DNA from 3 places in the Microscilla marina ATCC 23134 genome. Region 3 is predicted to be linked to each of the others. Evidence: riboswitches for the same ligand, from Rfam matches in the RefSeq annotation. Region 3 holds a riboswitch; each other region holds the start of a gene.
The links. A riboswitch is a leader RNA that binds a small molecule or an ion and turns the genes downstream of it on or off. The one in region 3 is predicted to bind S-adenosylmethionine.

Region 1 (10,510 bases), on a different contig from region 3:
TATTTGATAAAAGAAAATTAATGGTTTTTCACCAACCTTCTATGGAGTGGTATTTTGTTGAATGGAAAGAAAAAGCTTTTAATATGGGGCTAAACATCATCAGAAAGGTATTACCTGATGATAAGATATTCAAACAAAGTGTAAAAATAGGTTGGTCTAAAATAGCAAATGAGCACCCCAACGCTAAATTTCATCAAATGAACATTGCCTATGTTCATTCAATAGAACAGGCGCTCAATGACTAGAAAAAAAGAAAGCGGTTATTGTACCGCTTTTATTTCCTCCTCTGTCATATCTTCTTCAGGTAAAGATTGTGCGTTTTGCCTTTTAGTCATGGCGGTGCTCAACCACAGGGCTACCCCACCAATCATAATGGTCACTAGTGTTTGTGCAGCATGCATAAAAGTAACAATACTCAAAACTTCGTCTTTTTGTGGGTTCTTACTTGCCAGGTAATACATTAAGACGGGGGTAATCAGAATATGGTAGGCACCTATACCTCCTTGAACTGGAGCCGCCATCCCTATTCCCCCTACTACCAACACCGTAAAACCTACCCAAGGGCTAAGGTCTGACGTAATTGGAAAACATTGAAATAACACAAATGCCATCAGATAATACATGGCCCAAATACCAATGGTATGGAACCAGAAAGCTCCTTGGTTTTTTACTTTTAAAATACTTACAACTCCTTCCAAAACTTTCTTGACAATGTCCATTCCTTTGGCATACAAAAGTGATTGCTGTATTTTTTGTTTAAATCGGAAAAATATCAAGACTGTGAGTAACAATAAGCCCACCCCGGCAATAACAATTAAATAGAACTTACTTTGTAAACCTGATAGCTTAGAGCTAAAAGTACTGGTAATAATTTGTGTTATCTGATCAACTTCTACGGCAAGTAGCATGACAATTAAAGTACCCAAGATCAGTACATCAATGATACGCTCTAATACAATGGTACCAAATGCTTTAGTAGCAGGTATACGTTCCATTTTCTGTAATAAACCACTTCTTGCTACTTCTCCTCCACGGGGTACAACTAGGTTGATAAAGTAGCCTGACATCACGGCAAGAAAAGAAGTATAAAGAGAAGGAGTATACCCCAATGGTTTGAGTATAATATTCCAACGGTGAGCACGCATGAGGTGACTTGTAAAAGTCAAAACAGCAGATAAAACAACCCACTTGTAATCAGCTTTTTTGAAAGCCTCAGCAATTAGTTGAAAGTTAAAATCCTGAAATAAGTAAAGTAATAAAGCTGTAGCTATTGCCAGAGATATTACATATTGCAAAACTTTACGAACAGTTGCGCTCATTGGAAAATAGTCAAGTAATATATGTTATTATAGAGAAGCTATCGAGGTGTTAATCACCTGATTGTTTTCGTCAGGAAATATCACCCGTGGCTCATACTTTTTAGCTTCTTCTATTTCCATCATTGCATAGGCAATAATAATAATCAAATCGCCCACTTGTACTTTTCGGGCAGCTGCTCCATTCAGGCAAATCTGCCCTGAGCCACGCTCTCCCTTAATTACATAAGTCTCAAGTCGTTCACCATTGTTAATATCAACGACTTGTACTTTTTGATTTTCAAATAACCCAGCAGCATCCATTAAATCTTCATCAATAGTGATGCTTCCTACATAATGCAATTCAGCTTGAGTTACTTTTGCTCTATGTATTTTTGAATGTAAAACTTCTACCAACATTATAAATATTCTTAGTTTCGAAATATTGGAGGCAAAAATATTAAAAAAATGTTACTAAATACTACCTTCTAAAACCAAGAAACCAAATGAAGTAGCGACACATTCAAACATTTTGTTTTTTGTAATGCTCTGATAGAACTATTCTAAGGAATTGTTCAAAAATAAATTTACACTCTGAGAGGTGATTTTTCGCCTTGATACTTCGGTATTTTTAGCCTTTGGCAGAGCTCGGCACAGCGTAGCTGTAGCCATCGGTTTTTGCCCGTAGCGCTGCTATGGGCGCAAAAAATAGCCTCATTTCAAAACAAAACCTCTACCTCAAGAATAGCAATTTAATTTCTCACCATTCCTAAGACTTAAAAGATACCCTTTTTATCAAATAAAAATACATTATCAATCAAACGTACATCGCCCAAAAATGCTGCAATACATAAAGACACTTGAAAAGTATCACTTACTGAATCTACAGTTTCCAGTGTTGCACTTTTCACTACTTCAAAATATTCTAACTGTAAATCACTTAAATCATTGAAAAAATTTTGTATTGTTTGCTTAGTTTTACTCACACCATACCCCTCAAGCAAAGAGTGTCTCGCCAACATTAAGGCTTCGTATAATTTGCTGGCTATCGGGCGTTGTGAAGCTGTTAACCTCAAATTACGTGATGACATAGCTAAACCATCATCTTCGCGTACAATAGGACAACACACCACCTCAAGGTCAAATAACAGGTCTTGTACCAACTGATGAATAATTATAAATTGCTGCAAGTCTTTTTGCCCAAAGTATGCCCGGTGAGGCTTTATTAAGTGAAATAGTTTAGAAACGACCAAAGCCACCCCATTGAAATGTCCAGCGCGGTGCTCACCTTCCATTGTTTGCTCAAGGTGCCCAAAACTAAAAGAAGTTTTCGCAGGAACAGGATACATAGTGTGGGCATCGGGCAAAAAAAGTACATCACAATGGTGGGCCTCCAGGAGTTTTTTATCTTCTTTGATAGTTTTAGGATAATTTTTGAGGTCTTCTACGTTATTAAACTGGGTAGGATTTACAAAAATACTGCAAACTACTACATCATTATCTGCCTTAGCCCGGTCGATGAGCGACAAATGCCCCTGATGCAAAGCCCCCATAGTAGGTACAAAACCAATACTGTACTGCTGCTTCTCGACCTTCAGATGGTTTTTTAGATCAATAATATCTTCAAAAATAAACATGTTTTAATGCAATTCTAAGTCAAATGATCACAATATTAAAGCATTTTGTCTTTAAAAATTGAAATCTGCTATATTTTTTGTAAATTTGCACGCCCATTTTTTTATTTTACCTCATTTCAATTAAGATTTTTGATATGCAAAAGACTCGAGTATTATATGTTGCCAGTGAGATTAACCCTTTCCTTGAAACATCTCAAGTAGCTGATTTTGTTAGGCGGTTACCGCAAGCCATGCAAGAGCGAGGGATGGAAATTAGGATATTGGTTCCTCGTTTTGGTTTGATTAATGAAAGAAAAAATCGTTTGCATGAGGTGGTAAGGCTATCAGGAATCAATATTACAGTAGGTGAAGAGGAAAAACCACTAGTGATTAAGGTAGCGTCTATACCCAATGCCAAGCTTCAGGTATATTTTATTGACAACGAAGATTACTTCCACCGCAAGTCTGTTTTCTTAGATAAAGAAGATAATTTTTACGAAGACAACGATGAGCGAGCCATTTTCTTCTGTAAAGGCGTATTGGAGACAGTGAAAAAGTTAGGCTGGGCACCAGACATTGTTCACTGTAATGATTGGATCACAGGATTGATTCCTATGTACTTAAAAACTACCTATAAGAATGATCCGGTATTCAAAAACTCCAAATCTATTTTTACCATTTACAATAATTACTTTGAGTATAAATTTGACAAAAATTTGTTAAACAAAGTAAAAATGGTAGATATTGAGGACGACATGCTAACTTCCATGCAATCTACCGACTTTGATGGTTTTGTTAAAGTAGGTATTGAGTATGCAGATGCTGTCATCAAAGCCGAGGAATCTTACAGTGAGAGCCTCAACAAACTTTTCACCGAGTTTGAACAAGACAAAAAAATCGATTCTATCGAAGCAGATGAAAATTTATCGGATTCATATTATAACCTTTACAATGAACTGGTCGGAGTTAATTAAGAGACGCGCGAATTTATTATTACTTATCACCATTTTTTTTATTTCTTGTGAAAGTCCAAAAAACATAGGATTAGATCATCCAAACCCCAATGGTTCAATTGGGGTTTTTTTTGAGGATAGTTTTGACCTGCAACCCAAAACAGTGTTGCTCGACAGTATGCCTACCTCAGGTAGCCATATAGTTTTAGTAGGCGAACACTCAGATCCTGTATTTGGAGACATAAAAGCCAACGCTTTTATGGATTTATCTCCTTCTTTTCTTGTGGACTCTTCAAAAATCACCCTTACAGGTACCAATCAGGTTTTCAAAAGTCTTACTTTAAATTTACCACTTAGGTATACTTATGGGGTAGATTTTTCGCAAACTGATGACCCACAAACAATTGAAATTTATGAGTTAAAAGACACACTAGAGCTAGGTAAAACTTATATTAACACTGATGTAGTAGAATATGATGCCACCCGTTTGCTTGGCACGGTTACATTTAAACCCAAAGAGCTAATAGACACTAAAGCTGGTGCATTAGGAGTTGAAATTACTGATACAGACTATCAGCAAAGAATTTTTAATGCTACTGTGGGCAGAGCTACCTTAGATGAGTTTATCAATCAGGTAAAAGGGATAGCTATTGTGTACAAATCAGGAAGCAGTAATGCCATTCTTGGGTTCGACCGTACTGTTGCTAGTCTAAATATGGCATATTCGGCAGAGGTAGATGGACAAATCAATAATGACCTAATCTATAGTGTATTTTTTAGCAATGAAATTAACCGTACCAATACCGTCCCTGTTTTCAATCAAATTCGATCAACCAATAGATCAAGTGTACTTAGAGCACTGAGTAACACCACCACTGAGGTAGAAGGCACTCCCATCCTGCACACTCAAGCGGGTACAGGAGTAGTGGCACGTATAGACTTGGTAGATGTGTTGAAGCTTAAACAAAAGGGGGAGGTATCTATCAACAAAGCTGAATTAGTTTTCTCGCCATTGCTAGAGACAGTAAACAATAAAGCACACCCTATACCTTCACACCTCATACTTATACAAGCCAATGGCAATAACTACGACAGGTTGCCTAACGGACGTTCTGCCTTATGGGTGAATGAAGAAGTGCCCAACCTTGACAACTTTGGACGCCACTTATCAGTGTATAACAGTGTATTTAAACACTACACCTATAACATTACCCAGCAATTACAGCAGGTATTGAACGGTTCACAAGGTACCCAACTATTTGTAGTACCCAGTGCCCTCACTAGCGACAATAACCATACAGGAGCTATAGGAGGAGAAAGTGTTACCAGGCTAATGATTGACAATCAAGCCTCATCTAATCGTAAAATACAATTGAAAGTGTTTTATACAATTGTAAAACAATAACCCCAATTTTTAGAAGTTTATTCTAAAGCTGTTGGCTTGTACATAGGCTTTCTGAACAACAACAGTAAGTCTATATACAAGCCCATAGGGTATACAAATATAAATAACTACCTAAAATTAATATTTATGTGTGGAATAGTAGCTTATACAGGACACAGAGAAGCTTTTCCTATAATCCTAAAAGGACTAAAAAGACTTGAATATAGAGGGTATGACAGTGCTGGGGTTGCCTTACTCAATGGCGACTTGAGTGTGTACAAAAAGAAAGGTAAGGTAGCAGAACTTGAAGAGTTTGTTGCAGGACAGAGCCTTGATGGAACTATAGGAATAGGGCATACACGTTGGGCAACCCACGGAGAGCCCAATGACACTAACGCTCACCCTCATCAGTCTTTCAGTGGCGATTTAGCTATCATACATAATGGAATTATTGAAAACTATGAATCTATCCGTCAGGAGTTGGTAAATAAGGGGCACCAGTTTACCAGTGATACTGACACAGAAGTGTTGATTCATTTCATAGAAGATATTCAAAAAAACTCCAATACATCTTTAGAAGAAGCAGTAAGATTGGCCTTGCAAAAAGTTGTGGGTGCTTATGCAATTGTTGTAATGTCACACAAGGAACCTAAACAACTGATTGCCGCTCGAAAGGGTAGCCCACTAGTAATAGGTGTAGGCAAAGGTGAGTATTTTATTGCATCAGATGCAACCCCTATTGTAGAGTATACCAATGAAGTAATTTACCTGGATGATAGGGAAATTGCAGTAATAGATGGAGACCAATTAAGCATTAAAAATATAGACTCTGTGCCTAAAACTCCCTATATCCATACCATTGATATGGAACTGGAAGCTATAGAAAAAGGAGGCTATGAGCATTTTATGCTAAAAGAGATATTTGAGCAATCAAAGTCTATTACGGCCAGCATGCGGGGAAGAGTAGTAGCTGACAAACATCGTTTGCATTTGGGTGGTCTTACTGAGTACTTTAACCGTTTGATGAGTGCAGATCGAATTATGATTGTGGCTTGTGGTACATCATGGCACGCAGGGCTAGTAGCAGAGTATTTGTTTGAAGAGTTTGCCAGGGTGCCTGTCGAGGTTGAATATGCTTCTGAGTTTCGATATAGAAACCCTGTTATCAGAGAAAATGATGTAGTGATTGCCATTTCTCAATCGGGTGAAACCGCCGATACACTGGCCGCCATAGAGCTTGCCAAATCAAAAGGAGCCATTATTTTTGGCGTATGCAATGTGGTTGGCGCCTCTATTCCGAGGGCTACACAGGCTGGTGCTTATATTCATGCAGGTCCCGAAATAGGTGTAGCAAGTACCAAAGCTTTTACTGGACAAATCACTGTACTTACTATGATGGCATTGATGCTTGCTCATAGAAAAGGAACTATTTCTGAAAGTAAATTCAGAGAATTTTTAGCTGAACTTGAAAAGATTCCAGCCAAAGTAGAACAAGCTCTTAAGTTAAACGATCAGATAAAATATATTTCAGATGTATTCAAAGATGCCCGCAACTTTTTATACCTCGGACGAGGCTATAACTTTCCTGTGGCTCTCGAAGGAGCTTTAAAGCTTAAGGAAATTTCTTATATACATGCTGAAGGATACCCAGCTGCCGAAATGAAGCACGGACCTATTGCTTTGATTGACGAAGAAATGCCAGTGGTGTTTATTGCTACAGCAGATAGTAGTTATGAAAAGGTAGTATCTAATATTCAAGAGGTGAAAGCACGCCGTGGAAAAGTAATTGCCATAGTAACTGAGGGGGATACTCAAATTAAAAATATAGCAGATCATGTAATTGAAATTCCTAAAACACCAGAAGCACTCACTCCGTTAATTTCGGTCATACCTTTACAGTTATTGTCGTACCATGTGGCAGTAATGCGTGGATGTAATGTAGACCAACCACGAAACCTTGCCAAGTCGGTGACAGTAGAGTAAAAACCAAAACATCATTAGTATTATTTTAATTAGCGTTGGTATTTTATTAATCATCAACGCTTTTTTTATAAAAATTTTTCAACAAATATTTGTAATCTCCCATCTTATCACTTTATTTTGCTCGTGATAAAGAAAATGGTCATCATTATCAATTCAATAACTTAATTTCTTTATCGATTTATAAAGAAGCGCTGAGAGAGTAGGCTCGATGAAGCGCTGGCAACCTGCTACACAGTAAGGTGCTAAGTCCTACCTAATTTATTCATTAGGAAAGATAAATCAATAGCAACATGATTCAATCTACTCTTACATTATTCACCTTTTCTTTTTTTAACTCTCAATTCTTGGCTACAAGAAATAATGCTTTATGTGTTTTACACCGAGCATGTTGTTGTTGTTAATTCCTACTCTACCAAAAGGTTCGTGGTCATCTTCATGCATTTTCACAAAGTATAAGATCGCGCCCCACGACTTTTCTCTTTCATAAATTCTTTTCAAAATCCACTTAATTTAAAATACAATGTCGAAAACATATCACTTTGATACACTTCAATTACACGCTGGACAAGAGGTAGACCCTACTACAGGAGCCCGTGCTGTACCTCTTTATCAAACTACTTCTTATGCTTTTAAAGATGCGTCGCACGGAGCCAACCTATTTGCCCTAAAAGAGTTTGGCAATATCTATACACGCATTATGAACCCAACAACCGATGTGTTTGAAAAACGTATTGCAGCCCTTGAAGGAGGAGTTGCTGCTTTGGCAACTGCCTCGGGTCAATCGGCACAATTTATTGCACTAAATAATATATTACAAGCAGGCGAAAACTTTGTATCTACGTCGTTTTTGTATGGGGGCACCTACAATCAATTCAAGGTAGCTTTTAAACGTTTAGGCATTGAAGTGCGCTTTGCTGATGGAGATAAAGTGGCAAGTTTTGAGCAACTCATTGATGAAAAAACCAAAGCTATTTATGTAGAAACTATTGGTAACCCAGAGTTTAACGTGCCAGATTTTGAGGCAATCGCGGCTTTGGCACAACGCCATGATTTGCCATTGGTGGTAGACAATACTTTTGGAGCTGCCGGGTATTTGTGCCGTCCAATTGAGCACGGGGCTTCTATTGTAACTGCTTCGGCTACTAAGTGGATTGGTGGACACGGTACCAGTATTGGAGGGGTCATCATTGACTCAGGCAAATTTAATTGGGGGAATGGTAAATACCCACAGTTTACAGAGCCTTCAGAAGGATATCAAGGTCTTAACTTTTGGGAAACTTTCGGAGCAGATAGTCCTTTTGGCAACATTGCCTATATCATAAGAGCCCGAGTAGAGGGATTGCGTGACTTTGGCCCTGCCATTAGCCCTTTCAACTCTTTCTTATTGTTGCAGGGGTTAGAAACACTTTCATTAAGAGTACAACGTACTGTAGACAATGCTTTGGCACTGAGCCAATGGCTGGCACAACACGAACAGGTGGAGTCGGTAAACTACGCAGGATTAGCCACTAGTGAATACCACCAACTGGCAAAAAAATACCTCAAGCATGGGTTTGGCGGGGTGCTAAGTTTTAAAGTAAAGGGAGGCAGAGAAAAAGCGGAGGCGTTTGTAAACAGCCTGGAACTAGTGAGTCACCTGGCTAATGTAGGAGATGCTAAAACGCTGATTATTCATCCAGCTTCTACCACTCACCAACAACTGTCAGACGAGGCTCAATTGGCAGCTGGTGTACATCCAGCTCAACTAAGGGTATCGGTAGGTATAGAACATATAGACGACATTAAAGGAGATTTCGAACAAGCGTTTGCCAAGGTGTTTGGCGAAGCAGTGTTAGAGTCTTGATATAAGAGCAATAGCGAAAGTGGTACAACAATGTGCCACTTTTTTTTGAAACGATTGAATAAAAAACAATGTCAACATTTGCACACCAGGGGGTATACTCACTGGAATCAGGAGAAAGTCTGCACGGGTTTAACATAGAGTACAAAACACTGGGTAAACTCAATAGTAAACGTAATAATGTGGTATGGGTGTGCCACGCATTGACCGCCAACGCTGAAGCTGATGATTGGTGGGAGGGGCTCATAGGTAATGGACAGGCCATTGATCCAGCAAAGCACTTTATTGTTTGTGCCAATATGCTGGGGTCTTGCTATGGATCTACCCACGCTTTGTCAATAAACCCTGACACCCAACATCCCTATTACCACAACTTTCCAATACTTACTAACCGAGACATTGTGGGAGCAATGGACTTACTCAGACAACACTTAAGTATAGAAAAAATACAGGTTTGCATTGGAGGTTCTATGGGTGGGCAGCAAGCTATAGAGTGGGCAATCATACAACCAGATGTGATAGAAAACTTAGTTTTGTTGGCAACTAATGCCCGGCATTCTGCCTGGGGCATTGCTTTTAACGAGTCGCAAAGAATGGCCATAGAAAATGACCATTCGTGGCAACAACCTACACCCACCGCAGGTATGGCGGGGCTCAAGGTGGCACGATCTATTGCTTTACTGTCTTATAGGCATTATGGGGTGTATAAGGCTACACAAACCGATCAGGATACTTCAAAACTAGAAAACTTCAGGGCTACTTCTTACCAGGAATACCAAGGCAAAAAACTTCAGAAGAGATTCAATGCTTACGCTTACTGGACACTGTCGAAAGCGATGGATAGTCACAACGTAGGGAGAGGACGAGGCGGAGAAAAAGCGGCGTTGACACGTATAAAGGCACGTACTGTGGTAATTGGGGTAGATACTGACGTGTTGTTTCCAGTATCAGAACAAAAATTTTTGGCAGCTCACATACCCCAGGCGCAATATTATGAGATACAATCATTGTATGGACACGATGGTTTTTTGATTGAGACCAGTAAGATTACTGACATCATTCAACAGACCAACTATTTAAACAATACTTTAATATATAATTAGTTGAACATTGACATGGATAAACAGCACAAAATTGGAATGTTTGGGTTTGGATGTGTGGGGCAAGGGCTTTATGACATCTTGGAAAAAACTAACTTTAGGGCAGAAGTAGTAAAAATTTGTGTGAAAAATAAAAGTAAGGAGCGATCACTACCAGCTCATTTTTTCACTTATGATGCCTCATCTATTTTAGATGATGACAACATCAATCTTGTAGTGGAGTTGATTGATAATGCTGATGAGGCTTACCAAATTGTGACTACTGCACTAAAAAGAGGTAAAAATGTAGTGACTGCCAATAAAAAAATGGGTTGCGGAACATTTGGAGGAGCTATTGCA
Region 2 (10,510 bases), on a different contig from region 3:
AAATGTTAGTTGTTTTATGGTTTAAAATAAGTTGATATATCAACAGTTATGTTTATAACTATTTGCGTAAAAAAATTACCCGTTTAGCATTTTTATCAGCAAGTGTTTAAGTTGTGTGATTTCCTCATCGTTGAGCCCTGTACACATTTCTCGGTGGGCTTGTTGCGAAAGGGCACAGCTCAAACTTTCAGCTTCTTTTCCTTTGCGGGTCAGGTAAATCCGGTAATTCCTTTTGTCCTTGTCATCCTGAATCCTCACAATGTAGTTCGTTTGCTCCAATTGCTCACAATAATTAGAAATATTGGGCTTTGCTACACAAGCCCGTTTGCTTATTTCTTGCTGGGTAAGCCCGTCCTCTTCCCATAGCCTGCTTAACACGATCCAACCCGCCTGACCAAAGTCCAGTTGATGTTCTTTCATCAACCGGGCGAAGTGAGCCCTGGTTCTCTTGGCGTTTTGCGTAAGCAAATAGGCTATTGATTCATTGACTTTAAACGGCATAATAAATTAGTTATGTTTATAACTGTACTTGAGTTGTTTTTGTTCAGTAAGTGCAGTTTTTTTTCAAACAACTTTCTCAAAAAACACCTAAGTCGTTGATAATTAAAAGATTATTCTTGTGAGTTATTTTAAAATGTGTTTTTTAAAAATAAAAAACCGTTGAGTATACAACAGACCTTCGGGTATTTTGTCCCCTTTTTAAAAACCTATATACCCCACAGTTTAGATATGTGTCCATAAACAGAGTAACTTCAAGCTTACATTTATTTAGTTTTATATTTACAAAGGTAATCAATAATCGGGGTTTTTAGGAGTAAAGATCAACCTTAGTGACGTATTCAAACAGGGCAGGATTTTTAAAGAGGTACAATGGTCAGAGGCATCTTTTGATGGAGTAGGTTATTTTTGTAGTTTTACTTAGAATTCCTGATAAGGTGCTATTACTGTGATGATAAAAGAGAATGAAAAATAGTAAGATTGCATATTTATGGAGCAAAGGAGGTGTAGTCTTATTTATTATGACCACCGTGTTGCCTATGGTGCTGGCGTTGGGGTATGCTTTATGTTACAGCGCAGGTTGGGTAGGTATCCTTTCTGAAGGGTTTACCCTTAGGTTTTGGCAAAAAATGTTGCCCAACGTCGAAATGTGGCAATCTTTAGGGTACACCCTTTATGTTACCCTCGCTTCGTTGTTACCTGCCACTGTTGTAGCCTTATTGCTTGCCACCTATTTTAGGCGGGCAATTGTAGGCGGCAAGCTCCATTACCTCATCTATTTCCCTTTGGCTATTCCAGCAATCGTAGCCGCCTTTTTTGTCATGCAGTTGTTTGCCAAAACCGGGCTGTTGTCGCGGATAGTTTATCAAACCGGGTTGATCGACCAGTTGGTGCAGTTTCCTGACCTGATCAATGATCAATATAGTGTAGGTATTTTGTGCGCGCACTGGTTACTTGCCACTCCTTTTTTAACCGTCATGTTTTTGGGTATGTACGATGGTGAGCGATTAGATGATTTGCAACAGGTAGCTACTACACTGGGAGCTACGCGTACCCAGGCGTATCTTCAAGTAATTATTCCGGCATTGTTGCGCAAAGGCTACCCCACAGTGGTGCTTTACGGCATTTTTATTTTTGGTGCTTACGAAGTCCCTTTGCTATTAGGGCGGCAGTCTCCCGAAATGATTTCAGTGCTTGCCACCCGTAAAATAAAAGACCAGTATGATTTATTGCAATTGCCCGAAGGTTACGTATTGGCAGTTATTTATTCTTTATTGATGATGATGAGTGTATTATGGCTACTTCGCAAACAAAAGAAACGGCTTTGAGTCAATCAGCAAACCGGTGGCGCATCATTCGGATACTTTTGGCGATTTGTTTGGTAGGGGTGGTATTGTTGCCTTTTTTATTACTATTGGGTTTATCATTGAGCCGTCAGTGGATTTACCCCCACCTTTTGCCTCAACAAGTAGGGTTAATGAATTGGACACAGCTTTTGGGGTATCAGCAAAACTTGTTATGGAGCCTGGGGTTATCGTTGGCGCTTTCGCTAAGTGTTGCTTTTATTGCTACCTGGGCAGGTTTTTTTACTGGTCGTATGCTTGCCTATCATCCTCGCGGCAGGCAATTGCTCAAACTGGCTTATTTGCCCTATGTCATTTCTCCTGTGATTTATGCCGCTTGCCTCAAAGTATACTTTATTTGGTTTGGTCTCGATGCCCGGTTTTGGGGAGTATTGTTAGCGCAACTCATGATTGCTTATCCGTTCAGCGTTATTTTGTTTAGTGAGTACTGGAGCCACCGTACCCAGGCACTAGAGCAGTTAGTGGCTACTCTGGGTGGTTCGCCTCGTCAAACTGTATGGAAAGTATTGGTACCGATTTCCCGAAATATATTGTTGGTGAGTTTTTTTCAAACTTTTCTTATATCCTGGTTTGAGTATGGGCTTACTCAACTGATAGGCTTGGGCAAAGTACCTACACTTACTGTCATGGTATTTGGCTATTTAAAAGAGGCTAATATCTATTTTGCTGCCTTGGCTTCGTGTTTGTTAGTCATGCCACCCTTGCTATTGTTGTGGATCAACAAAAAATACGTGTTAAGCGGGAGAGGAAGCCATTAAAAAACCACCCCCTAAGCAAACATACAAGGGGGGTGGCAAGAAAAGCATTAAAAATATTTTTTTGGGATTGACATAAACAAGCTCTTATTGAAACTCAACATCAAAAGTCAAGATGCCATAATCCTTCATTGCTAACTGCTTGTTAATGGCTTTTTTGTCAAACTTAGAAGAGTACAAATCTCCTCCTAACCAATCTTTCATTTCTTTGTGCTCTGGGTGTTTAGGGTTTTTCATGATCATCATCAGATCCATATAACCCCAAGGACCGCCACAATCTTCGGGTGGGCAGGCATTTTTACCGCTGACACACACCGGATACGTTCCTCCTTCTGTGGGGGGGTGTACCTCTTCCAGCACCACATTGTGTTGCCAGCTATCGCCAAAATCATAGGTGTAAATGAGCTTGTCATTCTCCTTTTTTAGTAGTTGACCGAGCTTCACATCCCGATAATCTTCGCTTTCCATTTCTCCCCAGGGAGTAGGTGCTGCGTAAAAATTGCGTTTGTGTTCAAACTGGTGTAAGTGGCTGTTTTTCCACCCCATCGCAGTTTGAATGACCTTGTGTAGGTCGGGTAACAAAATATCTTGAGGTACTTGAATTTTCCTCCATATTACTGGGGTTACATCCATCAATGTAACCTTCAATTGGTATATTTTATTATTTGTGCTCATATCAATCTTGGTTTAAGATGATAAAGATTTAGTAAATAAAATCACACGTTGTTTATTGCCAAAAAAAACGTAAAAATGAAGAGAAGGTTGTACTTAATTAGAATTAAATTTTAGCCTCGTTATTGGGCAAATTTTAGGCGGTGTTTTTTGAAAAAAAAATCGAAGGAATAAGCTTGACGTTGTGTATTTGGGCAAGCAACTTATACGGCTACTTGATATTTTTTCTTGGTGAATAATTACTTTTTATAAAAATAAGCATATAACAGGCCTACAAAAACTATAATAAAAATTACTTGGCTTGGCATAACCAAACATTTATGCCTAACTTGCGTAACTAAAATCTAAGTCAATTCACCTTCTCACTCACTTATAGTAAGAAGTAATTGATTTATAAAGAAGTGCAGAGAGATTGGGCTCGCAGAAGCACTGGCAACCTACTTACCAAAAGAAAGGTGCTAAATCCTACCTGACTCGGTACGATCGGGAAATATAAATTGAATTACAGAAAAATCTAAAAATTCATTTTGAAGTGACCAAAGTATATACCCATACCTCAATATATGGTTATGTGACAACACACATACACATGAAGAGGTAAGCCTATGTTTATTGGCTTATAATATAAACAGCTGAAGGACGACTTTTTATATCATAACGAATTAGAACAAAAGGATAGAAAACAGATGATGATTGAGCAATTGTTAAAGAAGCGAATTTTTGTACTTGATGGGGCAATGGGTACAATGATCCAAAGATATAAATTTACTGAGGAGGACTACCGTGGCGAGCGATTTAAAGACTACGAACATCCTTTGCAGGGTAATAACGACTTATTGTCTATTACTCAGCCCGAAGCCATTAAAACAATTCATGGTAAATTTTTAGAGGCTGGAGCCGACATTCTGGAAACCAACACTTTTAGTGCTACTACCATTGCTATGGCAGATTACCACATGGAAGATTTGGTATATGAGCTCAATTATGAATCGGCAAAAATAGCTAAAGAAGTAGCCACTGAATTTACCAATAAAAACCCTAATAAACCTCGCTTTGTAGCGGGCTCTATAGGACCTACCAACCGCTCTGCCTCATTGTCGCCTGACGTAAACGATCCTGGCTTACGTAACATTACCTTTGACCAGTTGGTGGTAGCGTATTATGAACAAGCCAAAGCATTGGTAGAGGGTGGAGTAGATATTTTACTGGTAGAAACCATCTTTGATACGCTCAATGCCAAAGCTGCCCTGTTTGCTATAGATAAATACTACGAAGACACCAACAAACGCCTTCCCATTATGGTGTCGGGTACCATCACCGATGCAGCTGGTCGTACCCTTTCGGGGCAAACCATCGAAGCATTTTTATATTCGGTATCTCACATGCCCATTCTAACCGTAGGGGTTAACTGTGCCTTGGGAGCCGACCTGATGCGTCCTTATATTCAATCATTGGCAAAAAATGCCCCTTTTTTAGTATCAGCTCACCCCAACGCAGGTTTGCCCAATGAGTTTGGCGAATACGATCAAACTCCTGAAGAAATGGGAGCCATCATCAAAGAATTTTTAGAAAGTGGTTTTCTTAATGTAGTAGGAGGTTGTTGTGGTACTACGCCAGAGCACATTGCCGAAATTACAAAAATAGCTGCGGAATACTCGCCTAGAGTAATACCAGAGCAAGAGCGGTTGGCTACTTATAGCGGAATGGAGCCTTTGAAAGTAACCAAAGCCATCAACTTTGTAAACATTGGGGAGCGTACCAATGTGGCAGGGTCGGCTAAGTTTCGCAAACTGATTAAAAACGAACAATATGAAGATGCCCTCGCCATTGCCTTGCATCAGGTAGAAGGTGGTGCTCAGGTGATAGATGTAAATATGGACGAAGGAATGATTGACTCAGAAGAGGTCATGACTATCTTCTTGAACCTGATTGCTTCTGAGCCGGATATTGCCCGTTTGCCTATTATGATCGATTCCTCTAAGTGGACCGTGATAGAGGCTGGATTGAAAGTGGTACAGGGTAAATCTATTGTAAACTCTATTTCGCTTAAAGAAGGCGAAGAAAACTTTAAAAACCAGGCAAACCTGGTGCGTCGTTATGGAGCCGCAGTGGTAGTGATGGCTTTTGATGAAGTGGGGCAGGCAGACTCGTACGAACGTCGCATCGAAATTTGTGAACGTGCTTACCGTATTTTGGTAGATGAGGTAAAATTTCCACCTGAAGACATTATTTTTGACCCCAACATTCTGACCGTTGCCACGGGAATGGAAGAGCACAACAACTACGCAGTAGATTTTATCAATGCTACCCGTTGGATCAAAGAAAACTTGCCGTATGCCAAGGTGAGCGGAGGGGTAAGTAACATCTCGTTTTCGTTTAGAGGCAACAATGTCATTCGTGAAGCCATGCACTCAGCATTTTTGTACCATGCCATCAAAGCTGGTTTGGACATGGGGATTGTAAACGCCGGAATGATTGAAGTATACGAAGACATTCCTAAAGATATGCTTACGTTGATAGAGGATGTATTGCTTAACCGCAATGCTGATGCTACAGACAAACTCATTACTTTTGCTGAGCAGGTAAAAGGCAAGGGAAAGGTGCAGGTAAAAGACACCAAATGGAGAGAAAATCCAGTAGAAGAACGCTTAAAACATGCTTTGCTTAAAGGCATTACTGAATTTATAGATGAAGACACCGAAGAAGCACGTTTGAAATACGACCGACCACTACACGTGATAGAAGGACCTTTGATGGATGGTATGAGTGTAGTAGGAGATTTGTTTGGTCAAGGAAAAATGTTTTTGCCTCAAGTAGTAAAAAGTGCCAGGGTGATGAAAAAATCGGTAGCGCACTTGATGCCCTTTATGGAAAAGGAAAAAGAAGAGGCCGTGGCACGGGGTGAGTTGAATACCAAGGGGGTAGGTAAAATATTGATGGCGACCGTAAAAGGTGATGTACACGACATAGGAAAAAACATTGTAGGAGTAGTGCTGGGGTGCAACAACTATGAAGTGATTGACCTGGGAGTAATGGTGCCCGCCCAGAAGATACTTGACACAGCCATTAAGGAAAAAGTAGATGTGATAGGCCTGAGTGGTTTAATTACGCCTAGCCTTGATGAAATGGTAAATGTGGCCAATGAAATGGAGCGTTTGGGCTTAGACATTCCTTTGTTGATTGGTGGTGCTACTACCTCAAGAATACACACTGCAGTAAAGATTGAACCTAAGTATAAAGGATCTGTGATTCATGTATTAGACGCGTCGCGCAGTGTACCAGTAGTAAGTAACTTATTAAGCGACAATAACCGCGAAAAGTTTGCGCAGGATATCAAAGACGAATACGCCCGCATGCGCGAAGGACATGCCAATCGTAAGCAAAACAAGAAATTTTTGACTGCAGGTGCAGCCCGGAAAAACAAATTTGCCATTAACTGGGACGAAACCAACGTAGTACGCCCGCAGTTTTTGGGAACCAAGGTGTTCGAAGACTACCCACTGGAAGAAATTGTTGACTATATTGACTGGACGCCTTTCTTTCAGACCTGGGAGCTACACGGCAAATACCCTAAGATTTTGACCGATGAAGTAGTAGGGGAGGAGGCCACCCGCTTGTTTGCTGATGCTAAGGAAATGCTTCAAAAAATTGTGACCGAAAAATGGCTTACGGCTAAATCGGTATTTGGTTTTTTCCCGGCAAACACAATAAACGACGATGACATAGCGGTGTATGCTTACCAAAAGAACACTGTAGAAGCGCTTGCCAATGGTAATGCTACCAACACCAATGATTGGGGCTTTGCCGAAGACCGTACCCAGACTATAGCATTGTCTCACGCATTGAGGCAGCAAGCCCAAAAAGCCAATACTGTACCGAATATAGCCTTGTCAGACTTTATAGCTCCTGCCGAAACGGGTATTCAAGATTACCTGGGTGGTTTTGCGGTATCGGTGTTTGGTGCCGAAGCCATCGCTAAAAAATTTGAAGAAGATCACGATGACTTCAACTCTATTATGGTCAAGGCGCTTGCCGATCGTATGGCAGAGGCGTTTGCTGAATTATTGCACGAAAAAGTGCGTAAAGATTATTGGGGGTACGACCAGAGCGAAACCCTGTCTAATGAAGAACTGATCAAAGAACGTTATAAGGGCATTCGCCCGGCTCCGGGGTACCCTGCTTGCCCTGATCATACCGAAAAAGTAACTTTATTTAAACTATTAGATGCGCCAAACTCTACCGGAGTAGCCCTTACCGAGAGTTTGGCAATGACTCCGGCAGCATCGGTATCTGGCTGGTATTTTTCTCACCCTCAGTCCAAATACTTTGGCTTAGGTAAGATAGAAAAAGATCAGGTAGAGAGTTATGCGGAGCGCAAAGGCATTTCGGTAGAAGAGGCTGAGAAATGGCTTAGCCCTAACCTGAATTACGACCGTTAATTGGTCTTATTTTGACTGTGATTGTAACACAAAAGTTGCCGGAAGTTTTTTCGGCAACTTTTTATTTTATACTGTACTCAATGTGTATTCTTCACAAGGATTGCCATCAATTACTTTGTAAGAATTTACTGAAATATATAGAGTTGTAGTAGAGTGAATAAAAAAATGCTGTAATTTGCAATAAACCTAAAACAGGGCAATTATGCGATATAATTGCCCTGTTTTAGTGGCGATATTTCGTGTATTTATTACGATTTACCGTCAATGAAGAAGTGGGTGGTTTTTTATCTTTTAGAAAATTCGTATGTAATAAATTCCTTGTTTTTGGTAGTTATTGCTAATAAGTAGTTTCCTTTGGGTAAAATCCTTAAGTCCATCTCAATATTTTGCTTGCCCGCCTTACAAGTATAAGATTGATGAGGAACGCCTGCTGTATTTTTTATTTTAACATTATAAATCTTATCCTGAGAGTTGGTTGTATTAATAGATACCCGTTTACCTTCCGAGTGCAGGGCAGCAGTTACAGGGGTAGCTTTTACTACCTTATCTGATGCTTTTACACTAATCCTTTTTAAGTTTGATTGAGCCTGCGCAGTGTACCCTATAGTTGCCAAAATCATTACCAATACTACGTGTATAAACCTTTTCATAATATTCAATATTTTATCTCTTAATTTGCCTGATTTACTATTATAAGTCAACCCTTTTAAGGATGTACTGTGCCTGGTTAGAAAAGTTATGACGTGGGTGTAAGGTAATCTAGTCTAATAGAGAAATTCCGTTTAAGTCGGTCGTAAGGTAAGTAGTCATCACATCAAAAAAGGGGAGCATGCGTAGCAACCCTTCAGCTAGTTTCTCTACGAAATTTCGTGATAAAACTTCGGCATCACTAAACTGGTGAGTCACTAAAAACTGTTTATAGCGAATGAGGTCTATATTTTCGTTGTCTTTTTTGAACCCCTTAGGAGCCGTTTTTACCTGATTGCCCTGTAGTTGCCCAAAGTACTTCTTAAAAGATGTATTTTCCAGTACTTGTCGCAACGGGTCAGCATCAGCGTCTATTTGTTGCCTGATCAGTAGCAGATCGGCAGCATTGGGACCAAAAAAACCTCCAGTAATAGAAGAATTGCCCGGAGCTAGCTCAAAGTGATACCCGCCCCGGCGATCAGCTCCCAAACGCTCTAGGTGTCCGCCCCAATAAGTTTTATACGGCACTTTATTTTTTGAAAAACGCACATCACGGTAAATGCGGTAAATACTTTTTTTGCCCGACTCATTGACAATCCGATCCTTTTTGTTCATTAAAAAAATCAATTCATCTGCAAAGTCAATCATTTCAGCTTTAGAAGCCTCATAAACTGCTTTGTTTTGAGCAAACCATTCGCGGTGGTTGTTATTCTGTAAGTCAGTCAAAAACTGAAAAGTTTGTGGAGATATTTGCGCCATTTTGTAGTGTTTTTTTTAGAAACCAGCAATACTTTGTACCAAACAGCGCTTAGGTAAGCAAAAGTTCCACGCTTAAAAATTACGTAGTTCAGGCTCCGGTAGGCATCAGAATTCAGCAAGCGAACTATGCGCTTTTTGGGGAGTACATCAACCGCCAAAATTCATCTTAAATTATTGTATACGTAGCGAGAGACTAAGGCACAAGTACCAACCGTTCAAATAATTTTTTAATCCTGTAAAAGGGCAGTGTCAGGTATTTATAGCCTTACGGCAAAAAGTGTCATGTCATCGCGGGGTTCTTGAGTACCAAGGTGTTTTTCAAAAGCAGCCTCAAATATTTGCTTTTGTTCGGGTAAAGGTAAATGAGCGTGTTTTTGGATCAACTTATGTAGCCGTTTAGTTCCAAAACTTCGTCGGTTTTGATTGGGCATGTCACGTATGCCATCTGTGGTCATGTACAGTACCACCCCTGGTTGTAATATAAGTTTGGTGTGGGTAAACTGTTTGACTACATTTTCAAAAAAACCACCAATGCCGAGTCTGTCACCTCTGAGCACCTTTGTGTTTTCGTCTTCTACCACTATCAAGTTTCTTTTGGCACCACTATAGATCAACTCTATCGATCCATCTGGTAATGACTGCAAGCGGCACATCGCCAAGTCCATACCGTCCGAATTGTCAGAGACTTGTTGTTTAAGACTTGCCACCACCAAGTCATCAAGTACCTCAAGAATCACCTGGGGCTCTATAATACGCATTTGTTTTACAATCTCATCTAATAGTTGGTAGCCAATCATACTCATCAAAGCCCCCGGTACCCCGTGCCCAGAGCAGTCTATTACCGACAAAAAAGTATATACCTCGTTGGTTTGCGGGTGATTGGTTTGTACTACCCAGTAAAAATCGCCCGATACGATATCTTTAGGCTTGTAAATTACAAAGTGTTCTTTAAAACAATTACTCAGCATTTGTTGATTAGGCAAGATAGTTTTCTGTATGTTTTGAGCGTATCTGATGCTATCGGTAATCTGTACATTTTGAAATTGAAGTTTCGAAAAACTATTGGCATTTTTGAGCGCAATGGCAATGTAAATGGTCAAATTGCGTAGCAGGTTTACCTGGTGGTCGCTGTAGGCATTGGTATAGCTACTTTGCACGCTTACTACCCCTATTACCTCATTACTTGCCATCAGTGGCAAACAAACCAATGAACGCAACAAAATATCATCCTTGTAATGATCAAGGTTATCTATATAATTGCGGTACTCTCTAGTTACATCTCCTATGACGATCTCTTTTTGGTGTTGGACACAATGTACCACAAAGCGATTTTTTT
Region 3 (10,510 bases):
GTATAAAAATCGTAACAAGCCTGACGCGGCACCGATGCCCTCCCGTTGTCGTCGGTTACCCCGTTCAAGGTAATGCGTATGCCAGTACTCCCCTCTTTGGTAACATTACCCACTGCTGCATATCCGGTAATGTACTCCGCGTTACAATCATTCAGCACAGGGACTCCATTGCCATATAAGTTATATAAAAACCTGAAATAGATTTTTTCGCCATTGGTCACAAAATAGTCTTGCATCAAGGCCACTTGTTGGTCTATTTCACTGGCAAAGTCAGGGCTGTTGGGGTCGAGCCCCAAACTGGTGGCGTCTATGACATAACTTGGGTTCAAGCTATAATTTTTGAGCATCAGGTGGCTATCATTCGCCTCTTTCAATGGAGTCATGGCCATTGGGCGACGGTTTTGCACAAAGCTGTAATCTTTTTGTTCGTATTGAACCAATATTTCTCCCCCTGATGGTAACTTAATTTGCTTAAGTTGCCAGGCGGCAGGGTCAAACTTCTGATAGTCAACCGTGGTTCTGGTGGTTTGATCTATCCAGGGAATTTTCTTTAGCTTTCTGTTTTTGCCATCAAACTGAATATTTCCCCAAGGACCTAAATAGTAAGGGGTATAATCAGGGTTTTGGGCATACTCCCCGTGCTTATCGCTCATTTCATTGACAATAGCCCCGTATTCGTCCCTTATTTCTTTGGCAAACTCGTTTTTCACTTTGTATTTGTATACAAACTCATAAGGCGCTGTTTTACCGCTTGATATACCACCAAACTCAAACCATACTTTTTTCAGGGTAAGCTTGCCTGAAGTAGTACTTGTTTTCTGACGAGGAAACAAGCCTTGGTCACTATTGGGCACGTTTTGTACCAGGCTATAGTCATAGGCAAAGTGCACTACCTGCAAGGGTTTGTCCAACTGCTTTTTAGAAAACAACACAATTTTCTCAAGGTATTCCAGTCTTTCATTGCCTTTTACTGGCTGATTGTTTGTACCTTTTATCGATGCCGGGTCACTGTCACTACTCAAGTGTTTTGCCCCCAAGCCATCCTTGCGTACATTGCCCGAACCCTGAATATAGGGCGAGTTAGCATCTACACCACCTGCTACTCCGTTCCAACGACTGGCATCACTCACATTGGTTACAAAATAGGCAATGTGGGTTTTGGTTTCTACAGTTTTTAGGTAATACACCTCCTTTTCGCCGGTAGAAATAGTCCCAGTGCGGCTTTTTTTATCCGAATTTTGATTTTGATCGTAAAACAATCCATTGTAAGGAATTCTCCAGCGATACCAGGGAGCTCCGGTGCCTGCCCCATATTTTTTATGGTAATCAAACCTGGTCCACCCGCCAAAATCTTTAGCGTCTGGTCCGTCATTGCCCACATCTACGTAATCTGGAGTATTGATAGAAGTGAGTAAATAATTGGTAGCATAAGGCAACTGACGTACTTCACCTATTACTCTGGCATTGGGGTAGTCGTGCACCGAAGAACTGTCCAAGTCCAGGTTATATTTTCCTCCTGTTTGCTCCAAAGCAATTGGGCGGTAAGCCAAAAACTCACCATTACCTATTTGGGTATTTGCAGAGGTAGCGTCTATCTGAAAGTTACTGGTATTGCGGTTAAACACGGGCACCCCATATATGTAGCGTACCCCATTTTTGTTCGTTACCTCCATTTCGGTAATGGCTTCAGGGTTAGCCGCCGTTACGTTGTTGTCTAAACCGGTTACGCGAGTATTGTCAAATTTTGGATCCGATTTTTTGTGGTAGTTGATGTAAGAAGAGTTAGAGAGTTTGTCGGTGTTTAGGTGGGTGGCAAACTCTCCCGGAGCATTGACTCTTTTGCCACTGCCAATGGTCGCAGTAGACAGGTTGGTGTTGCCAGTGCTGGTATTGGTAGACGTATATTCTACACTACCCGCTTTGTCGCCATTGAACCTAAACACTCCTTGTTGGTCAAAGCCCAAAGCATTGGTAGTGGCACTTCTTTTTTTCCAGTCGGTTATTTCAGATTTTTGGTCTCCCAAACCAATCGTTACTCCAACCCCTACGGTCACCCCTACATTAAAGTCTATGCCCAGGTTTCGTTTTTTGGTCCTGCTTTTGGCGTAGCGAGGCAAAAAGTGACCAATTTTTTTCTGGTAATATCTAAAGCCACCTCCTACACCTTCACCATTGATCATGTATTGGTCGGCGTTGTTGAAAGGAATGCCCAGGTACACATCTCTTTTGCTATAAGGAGTGCTTTTTTCTACATAATAATCGTTGCGTTGGTCTTGTTGGCTGGTGCTGTGCATGTAGCCGTTTACGGTTTCGTCGCTTGACTCTTTATGGGTATAAATAGAAAATACTCCTTTGGTAGTCACGTCCATTCCTACCGGTACATTACCCGGCGTACCAGTAAGCCCTGCTTCCAGGCTATAGTTGGTCGCGTCATACTCTTCAACATTGGCATTTGGTATATTTTCGGAAAAAGAATACATAGCAAAACTGGTGCTCAAAGGAGAAGAGGTTAAATCACCTAACACTTGGTTACCTAACCGTTTTGCGCTCACCTTAAACCTCCACTTTCGTGTATGCAACGTCTTGGTTTTCATGTTTAAACTTCCATCTTCTTTCTTCAGGTTTCTATACAATGCCATAGGGTTTATACCAAACCCCCAGGTAGTTCCTTGCGCCCCGGTTTGCATATTGAAGCTTGCTCCCCCAAAGGCGTTGCCCCCAATGCCATAAAAGGCAGCCAATCCAGTGTAACTATTGTAGCGTAAAGTTCGCAGGTAATTTGCTTGTATCTTCACTTTGTCTACATCCGTTGCATTTTCAACAGACACCACAGACTTAGGTCCTGTGTATTCAAAATTTACTACCTTCTTGTTACCAAAATACTTAAGTCCTGTAGCCAAAGTACCACTGGTGGTCCAGTTGACGGGCATCTTGTTGTATTGCTTTACTGGGGCGCTTTTGTAATCATCGGGAAAGCCGCGCACATTGCGATTCACCGAGCCGGGGTTGAGTGTCCAGCCGTAGCCCACCCACGAAGCCTCCTCTTCAGAGTTGGCTCCACTATGATAAGCCAACGACATAGCGTATCCCCCACCGTCAGGACCGGGAATTTGCAATACAGGCAAGTTATAGGTAAAGTCGCCCGTAAAAGTATTGACCATGTTGGTGGTGGCCACGGGTTCGAAACTTGCAAACTCAGGCGATGAGGGACCAGAGGTAAGGGCAAAAGCTGCCCCGGCAAATATGGTGTCCACCACTATGTTGAACGCCAGAAATAACGACGTTGCCCTTATGATTTTCCGTTTAATTCTCTTGATTTGTTTCCGTTTCATTGTATCACTTTATTTATGCAGGTAGCTTACCTGTGGTATATTGTCTAAGTCGTTTGTATCAAATACAAAATGATGGATTCCTGTTTCAAAAAGTTGATCAGTAAAAGTAATGTCTAGTTTTTTGGCTTTTTTTAAAGCTTGCTGACTGGCTTCATCACCCGCAAACACCAGGTAAATATTGCGCCCTTTGGTAAGGCTATAGGTGTTTTCCATGTTGGCAATTACGGGCTTCATTACTTTGTCACCTGCCTTGAGGCGAATGTACTGCGCCATGTTAAAGTTCATTTCCATTACCCGCTGTTTATAGGCACCATAAGAGTGGGCATCTTTGTATAAAATATCCTGTACCGAGGCCTTGTCTCCTTCACCGCTTAGGGTAAGGTTTAACAAAAAAGTGCGCCCGGTTTTATACTGAGCCAGCAAGCTGTCTACCATCTTGCGGTTTGTGTACTGTCCCCTCAGTTCTTTGCTTACCAATAACTCTGGCGGCAAATACTTCATGCTGAGTCTCACCTGTCCCACGGTTTTCTTTTTTATCAATCCGTGGTTGTCATTGTGCACCCACTGATACAGTGCAGCCTGCGACTTGATTACTTTTTGGCAGCTGGTAAAACAGCACAAACACCCCACCCACGCCATTAGATAAAGTAAATTCCGTTTCATTGTTTGTAACTTTGGTTAAGTGCAGTCAATACTTCTTCTGTAATGTCCAGGGCTTTGTCACCATACATCAGGTTGCCTGCATTGGTAGTACCCAGTACCACACTATAGCCTTTTTCTTTGGCGTATTGCTCTACAAAACTGTTGATCTGTTTAACTGCTCCTCCAAAAAGTTTTTGCTCCTTGCTGGCGGCTTTTTTTTGTATGTTTAACTGGTACCTGTCCAGGTCTGCCCTTCTTCGCTGCATCTCTACCTGTAGCTGCTTGAGCTGTTGATCATTCAAGCTGCTTTTTTGGTGACTGATAAAGTTCATCGTGGCATTTACGCGTTTTTCAAGGGTATCAGCCCCTACTTTCCACGCGGTTAACTGCTTGTTGTATTGCAACCGTGCTTCTTTTACCCCCAGGTACTTATCCATAAGTTCGGCAGAACGTACATAAGCAATCCGATGATTTTGGGTGGGCTTTAGCGCCAGGTAACCAATGACCCCTAGTAAGAGGAGGAGGTTAAAAATAACGAGTATTTGATTTTTCATTTTGAGACAAGTTGTTTTAATGGATCGCTTTATTTAGCCGTAAAGTTTACTTGAAAGGTTTTCCCCTCAGGCGTGTTTACTTTCAATACATACACCTGGTTTCGAGTGCGTTTTTTTCTAAACGCGGCATACTTTCGCAAAGGAATGATGTACTGTCCCTCTGCATCTTTGGCTTTTACTGGCACAATGCGGTGATTGGTAATGCTTTCGCCTTGTTTGTTGGCAATGGTAAATTGAAGCGCCCTTACTTCCTGATGGTTTTGGGCAGCCAGATTGAACCGTAGCTTGTAATCGTTCACTACATAAAACTGTTGACTGTCGGGTTGTTCGGTCAATAGTGTGATGCAAGTAGTAGGGCGGGGTTTTTCAAGTTGAAAGCTATATACTTCGCTGGCTAGTTTGCGGGGAACCGAAGATTCGTTGACACCTACATAATAAGTAGCAGTTACTTGCCAGGCGTATGCTTTGCCCTTGGCAAGGGCAGGCGCCGATGCAGGGTAGGTAAAAGTGGGCAGGCGCAGGTATTTTTTTGTAATCAATGGTGGGTTTGCCTGAATAGCGGCCTGGGGCGATTGTCCTTTCATTGTTTCTACAAGCTTAAACTCATAAGTAGCCGTGTATTTTTGTGGGTACATGGGCATCCAGCTAAACGTAGGAAACGTATGTTGAACGACTTGCTCTTTGGCTGGGAAAACCGGGCGCGGTGCCGATACTGTACCCAGCTGGGCATAAGTAATTTGGGCACACAGCCCTATGAATAATATGATGACAGATAATGATCTCATGGGTATTTTTTTAATCAATCTCACCTAATAATTTGTTCTAATAATGTTGATCCACTAATGGCTCTAAAAGCCGCAAGAGGTGTATACCTGAGATATACCAAAGTTTTGTAGCGTCGATGGACTTTTTTTTAAATCTTTTTTAATTTTTTTTCAAAAACATACATCACTTGTCTCTCTAATGCTTTTTATCACGACAATAAAAAGAGGTTTTGCTGGGGGTAAATGTTATTTATCAGATCAGCAGGGATTATCAAGTCATTCAAAAGCAGGGAGGTGGAAGATTATAAAAAAAATACCATCGTTAAAGAACTGTTAAAGCCTTCATAAAACAAATCTTTGTACCCAACCAACCAGTTATACTTACAAGCAATATTTAGAAAGCATAGAATCAAATTTGAAAAAAATATCGAATATTTTTACGAGATGTTTGGTTTTTAAAAATCGCTGCCATACATTTGCATCATCAGTTCACTTCACGGAGAATTGATTTATTGAGAAGAGGTGAGAGAACAGGCTCCTAGACCCTCTGGCAACCATCATCAACTATTGAGAACGGTGCCAAGTCCTGCCCCAAGTATAATGAATGGGAAAAATAAATTAATTATCATTATGACAACACAGACATTTAAATCTTACGTAAACACTCCACAAACAAACGGAGTACACACATCCAAAAGCGCTCATAGAGCCATCACTCACCATTCAATTTCCACAAATTGTTGTTGTTGTTGCTGTTGTTGGTAAATTCTACCCACACATACCATTCAATGTAGCAAATTACCTTTTAGTTTCTGAGCAACACCTTTGCTAAAAAGTAGGCTACTCCTTACAAATTTTGCTAATTATTTCCCGGTTTTCCAAAACACCGAAACCCTTCCTGCCAAAGGAATAAAGTTTCGCATATTTGGCTATGACAATCATATATAAGAATGGTTGTTTCTCAAATACAATAAACTTATATCAAAAAGTAAGTGTATCAACTTATAAAGTAGATACATCTTACACACTAAAAGCACTGAATACAATGGAACTAAGAACTAGAAATAATACCCAACATATACAGCCAAAAGTTTACATTTTACACGAAAATAATGAGTGGTTTGAGCCTTTGAAAGAAGAATTGGAACTATTGGGGGTGCCCTACGAAAGTTGGTTTATCCACGAAGGGCGCATTGACCTGAGCCAGGCACCACCCGAAGGCATATTTTTTAGTCGAATGAGTGCTTCTTCGCATACCCGTAACCATCGGTTTGCAATAGAGTTTACCGAAACGATTCTGGCTTGGCTAGAAGCCCACGGACGACGGGTGATCAATGGAACGGCGGCTTTGAGGCTGGAAGAAAGCAAGGCCAAACAACATATAGCCCTACAGCAACACGGCATTCAAACTCCTAAAACCTACGTGGTAAGTGGTAAACAAGCGGCGCTGGATGCTGCCCGTAAACTAGGTGATGCCCCTTTTATTGTAAAACCTAACCGTGGCGGCAAGGGTTTGGGGGTGCAATTGTTTCACTCGCTTGAGAGTTTTGAGCTTGCCTTAGACGATTACCTCAATGTATTGGCTTCAGTAGACGGTATTTACCTTATTCAAGAGTATATCAAACCCAAGGGTGGACACATCAACCGGGTAGAGTTTATAAATGGGCAACTTTATTATGCGGTTGAGGTGGACACCTCGCAAGGGTTTGAGCTTTGCCCTGCCGATGCTTGCAACAACCGGGCACTGGACAATAGTGAAGCACCCAAAGAAAAGTTTAGAATCATAGACAATTACCAGCACCCTTACCTGGCGCGTTTCGAGCAGTTTTTACAAACCAATCAGGTAGAGGTAGCTTCTATAGAGTACCTGCAGGCAGCAGACGGAGAAATATATGTATACGATATTAACACGAACACTAATTATAATTGGAGGGCTGAACAAAAGTCTACCAGCGGAGCGTTGAAGGGCACCCGCAAACTGGCGGAGTTTTTATTTGATGAATGGAGCGAAATCAAACAACCTCAGTTGGCGACAAGCTTTTAGCGGCAAGCGACAAGTAGTGTGTTTGACTAGCCACAAGCTTTTAGCAGCAAGCGACAAGTAGCTCGAATCAGCTATGGACTACCGACTAAATACTATGGACTATTGAAAACACTATAGATACAATTTATTCAGGAACACTATCAAATAATGAACATTATAACACGTATGAACACAGCGGTGCACAACCCGGCTTAGGCTGGGCTGCACTGATCAAACACTATGACATAAACCATCAGTTTTCAGGGTGATACTTCTATCTACCGATTTTATAAACCGCTAAAAATCAGTGTTCTATAAAATCGGTAATAGGCTTGAAAAGCAGCTTGTCGCTAAAAGCTTGAGGCTGTAGAGGCTATCGACTGAATACTGTGGACTATGAACACTCATCCAGATACCCGTTAGCATTGTACTATTCCTATGATAGAGTTTAGAGTTTAACTTTTGATTAGATGGAATGTAGAAAGTCAATGAACAAAACTGAGCGGTTTTATCGCTCAGTTTTTTTTTGTTAGTGCCATAAAAAACACCCGAAGAATGGTTTCGGGTGTGGATAAATACACTTTAATCATTGGCCTTGTCTATCATTTGCAATATTTGTTCGATCGACTCCAGTGCCTTAGGATCAATTGCTTCTTGTTTTTCTTTTATTACCTTACGCAACTCTTCGGTGTTACTACCATGTTTCATAAGTTCCATCTTTGTATCTTTCTTAATCAGTCCCTCATATACTACATCATAAAGCTTGGCAAGCAAGCTTTGTTTGGTATCGTGTTTATCGATGTCCATTTTTGGCTTGATGCCATCTAGTTTTCCATCTTTGCTTGATTGCGTTTCTTCATTTACTATAGATTCCATCACCTTCATTTGTTCTTTTTGTGACAGTCCTTGGAAGTAAGAGTCTTTGCCTGGAGACTGAGGTTTGAGCCCATGTTTTATTTGCCAGGTATAATAAATATCCTGACGCATGTTTTCTTTATTCATAATCTCATTTCGGCAATTATTCCATAGGTAAAGAATTTTTTGTTTAAGCTTAAAAGGATTCTCTTGATTATACTTGGGCTTGTCTTTTTGCTCCCTCAACCATTGGGCAAACAATTGTTTACCCAAGGTATATACCATAGCTCCAAATACTCCTACATGTGGGTTGTTTTCTCTTCTACCATCGCGAAGCTGTTCTGGAAAATCTTGTACCCCAAAATCCACATTACTTGTACCTTTCTGGCTGGTAGGGTTGCCATGTTCCACACTGTGCATTCCCATTTGAGGGCTTTCTTTCCTATTTTCCTGAGCTATTCCTACATTAGGAATATAACCTTGCATAGTGTCAGGCATTTCTTCTAATACATCAACTGTGTCTTTTCCTCGTAAGTTTTGTACTTTTTCGGTGGTATAAGGTCCCGCTGTTTTAAGTTTGCTATCTAATGGAGTAATGGAAGGTAAACCATAGTGAGACAAGTAGCCGATAGAAAAGCTATTTTCAGGTATAGAAATATCTGAAGGAGACTGCCCCCCATGTTTTTTTACCATCATTTTGAAATAAGCAATGGCTTGCGCTCTTACTTGATCCATTGTAAATACACCGCCTACTTGTGCAATATTAGACTGCTTCGTAGGCACTTTATCCATCTTAGTAGGTAAATAGCTCGATGGTGTTTCAAAGCTTCCGTGCCCTTGCAGGTGAAAAACCTTGGTATCTTCCAACGACAATTTTTTCTTCATGTGCTGAGAGCCTTGACCTACTCTTTTGGTTGGCTTTTTAGGGTCGAAACCATATAGCATGGTATTGGGCTTGTCATTCCCTTTCACCATATTTCCCATGCCTGCTATACCATCTCTTATTTCACTATTATAATACTCCCAATCTCCTTCCAGTTTTTTAATTTCATTTTTTAAATACAATTGATGCAATATTTTATCTCCTTCAAAATGGTGATTTTGAATGTATTCTTGCTTCTCTTGTTTATGTTTATCTGATGATTTACTCTTTTTTTGCTTTTTTTCTCTTGTGAGCGCTTTTTTAATTTTAGAATCATAATCGCCAATTTTCTTAGCATACGCTCTTAAATCCTTTTCGTATTGATTAACAGTCTCTTTAGGTAAAGAAAAATCCTCTTCAAGTGATCGCAAAATCTCGCCTCTTTTTCGGGCATCACCCAAATACCCAGTGCGAGAAAGGCGTTTACCTCCTTTTTTAGGTAGTTTTGATTGTATGCTCTTATAACCTCTTTCACTGTCTTCGTGAGACAGGTTTAAACCTTGTTCATCCAAATGATACAAAAAACCCATTGCATCCTCTAATTTAGATACCTTTTCAAGGTTTTTACTCATTTTTTCGTATTCAAGTTCACCCCACTTTATGCCTTGACTATCTGTTTCCTGCTGTCCAAGCCCATCTATCATAAAGTTCTGATTACTTGATTCATACACAGGCTCATCATCAAAAACGGTTCTAAACTGCTTTTCAAGCTCCTTTTGCCCCACAAACTTCTCATCGACAAAGTGTTCATTAATGTCAAATACAGAGTTTTTACGGAATAATTTAGTAAACTTTGGATCTTGATTTTGACGCTTTAAGTCTTCATCCTTATCAAACCTTGATTTATCTTCACCAAACACTTTCCAACCTATTCTCTCTATATCTTTTTTGCTGATCTGTCCTGTATCCTCCATATGGTAGTACCACTTTTCAAATCGAACAGGGTCTTTGCTTAATTTTGCCTTTGAGAAACTGGTAAGCCCTCCCTTATGTTGCAGTTGCTTGGCTATAAACTGGGCCATTTCTTCAGACATTTTTACTGCATTATCATATACAAAGTAGCCCTGCACAGGTGCCCCCTGCTGGGTATTCCCCACTGACGACTTCATGCCACCACCTTGCTTCAACTGAGCAGGTTTCATACTCATTGCCTGGTCGCCAATGTCGTCCGCTTCTTTCTCTAGTTGAGGGTCGTTGTTAATACCTACGCCATTGTTGCCCTGAATGGTGGGTTGTACCCGCCCTTGAGCTTGTTGCCCTATGTGGGCAAGTTCGTGTCCCAAGTGCTTTTCTTTACCAGGGGCTATCTCTACGGTGTTGCCTTGGGCGTAGGCTTCTGCCTTAAGCTGGGCAGGTTTGCTAGAGTTATAGTTTACCTTGGCTTGGGTTACATCTACCCCCATGATATTGCTCACGTT

Region 1: linked by a shared signal. The riboswitch ahead of M23134_RS32565 (O-acetylhomoserine aminocarboxypropyltransferase/cysteine synthase family protein) and the one ahead of M23134_RS06160 (ATP-grasp domain-containing protein) in region 3 are both predicted to bind S-adenosylmethionine.
Region 2: linked by a shared signal. The riboswitch ahead of metH (methionine synthase) and the one ahead of M23134_RS06160 (ATP-grasp domain-containing protein) in region 3 are both predicted to bind S-adenosylmethionine.

Annotation. Positions count from the first base shown of each region.
Region 1 covers NZ_AAWS01000061.1:3-10,512, reverse strand. Annotated here, with positions in the region: gene M23134_RS32600 (hypothetical protein) at 1-245, shown strand, start outside; gene M23134_RS32595 (lysylphosphatidylglycerol synthase transmembrane domain-containing protein) at 261-1,319, opposite strand; gene panD (aspartate 1-decarboxylase) at 1,347-1,715, opposite strand; gene panC (pantoate--beta-alanine ligase) at 2,072-2,932, opposite strand; gene M23134_RS32580 (glycogen/starch synthase) at 3,067-3,885, shown strand; gene M23134_RS32575 (DUF4270 family protein) at 3,863-5,269, shown strand; gene glmS (glutamine--fructose-6-phosphate transaminase (isomerizing)) at 5,396-7,231, shown strand; SAM riboswitch class I at 7,407-7,512, shown strand; gene M23134_RS32565 (O-acetylhomoserine aminocarboxypropyltransferase/cysteine synthase family protein) at 7,752-9,074, shown strand; gene M23134_RS32560 (homoserine O-acetyltransferase family protein) at 9,143-10,174, shown strand; partial or broken gene M23134_RS32555 (hypothetical protein) at 10,187-10,510, shown strand, end outside.
Region 2 covers NZ_AAWS01000034.1:18,141-28,650, forward strand. Annotated here, with positions in the region: gene M23134_RS25135 (MarR family winged helix-turn-helix transcriptional regulator) at 76-501, opposite strand; gene M23134_RS25140 (ABC transporter permease subunit) at 963-1,826, shown strand; gene M23134_RS25145 (ABC transporter permease) at 1,823-2,620, shown strand; gene M23134_RS25150 (plasmid pRiA4b ORF-3 family protein) at 2,705-3,292, opposite strand; SAM riboswitch class I at 3,678-3,788, shown strand; gene metH (methionine synthase) at 3,922-7,728, shown strand; gene M23134_RS25160 (DUF3244 domain-containing protein) at 8,013-8,378, opposite strand; gene M23134_RS25165 (DUF2461 domain-containing protein) at 8,488-9,174, opposite strand; gene M23134_RS25170 (SpoIIE family protein phosphatase) at 9,432-10,510, opposite strand, start outside.
Region 3 covers NZ_AAWS01000005.1:281,064-291,573, reverse strand. Annotated here, with positions in the region: gene M23134_RS06180 (hypothetical protein) at 1-3,332, opposite strand, end outside; gene M23134_RS06175 (hypothetical protein) at 3,342-3,995, opposite strand; gene M23134_RS37610 (OmpH family outer membrane protein) at 3,992-4,528, opposite strand; gene M23134_RS06165 (hypothetical protein) at 4,558-5,313, opposite strand; SAM riboswitch class I at 5,799-5,912, shown strand; gene M23134_RS06160 (ATP-grasp domain-containing protein) at 6,338-7,336, shown strand; gene M23134_RS40745 (eCIS core domain-containing protein) at 7,898-10,510, opposite strand, start outside.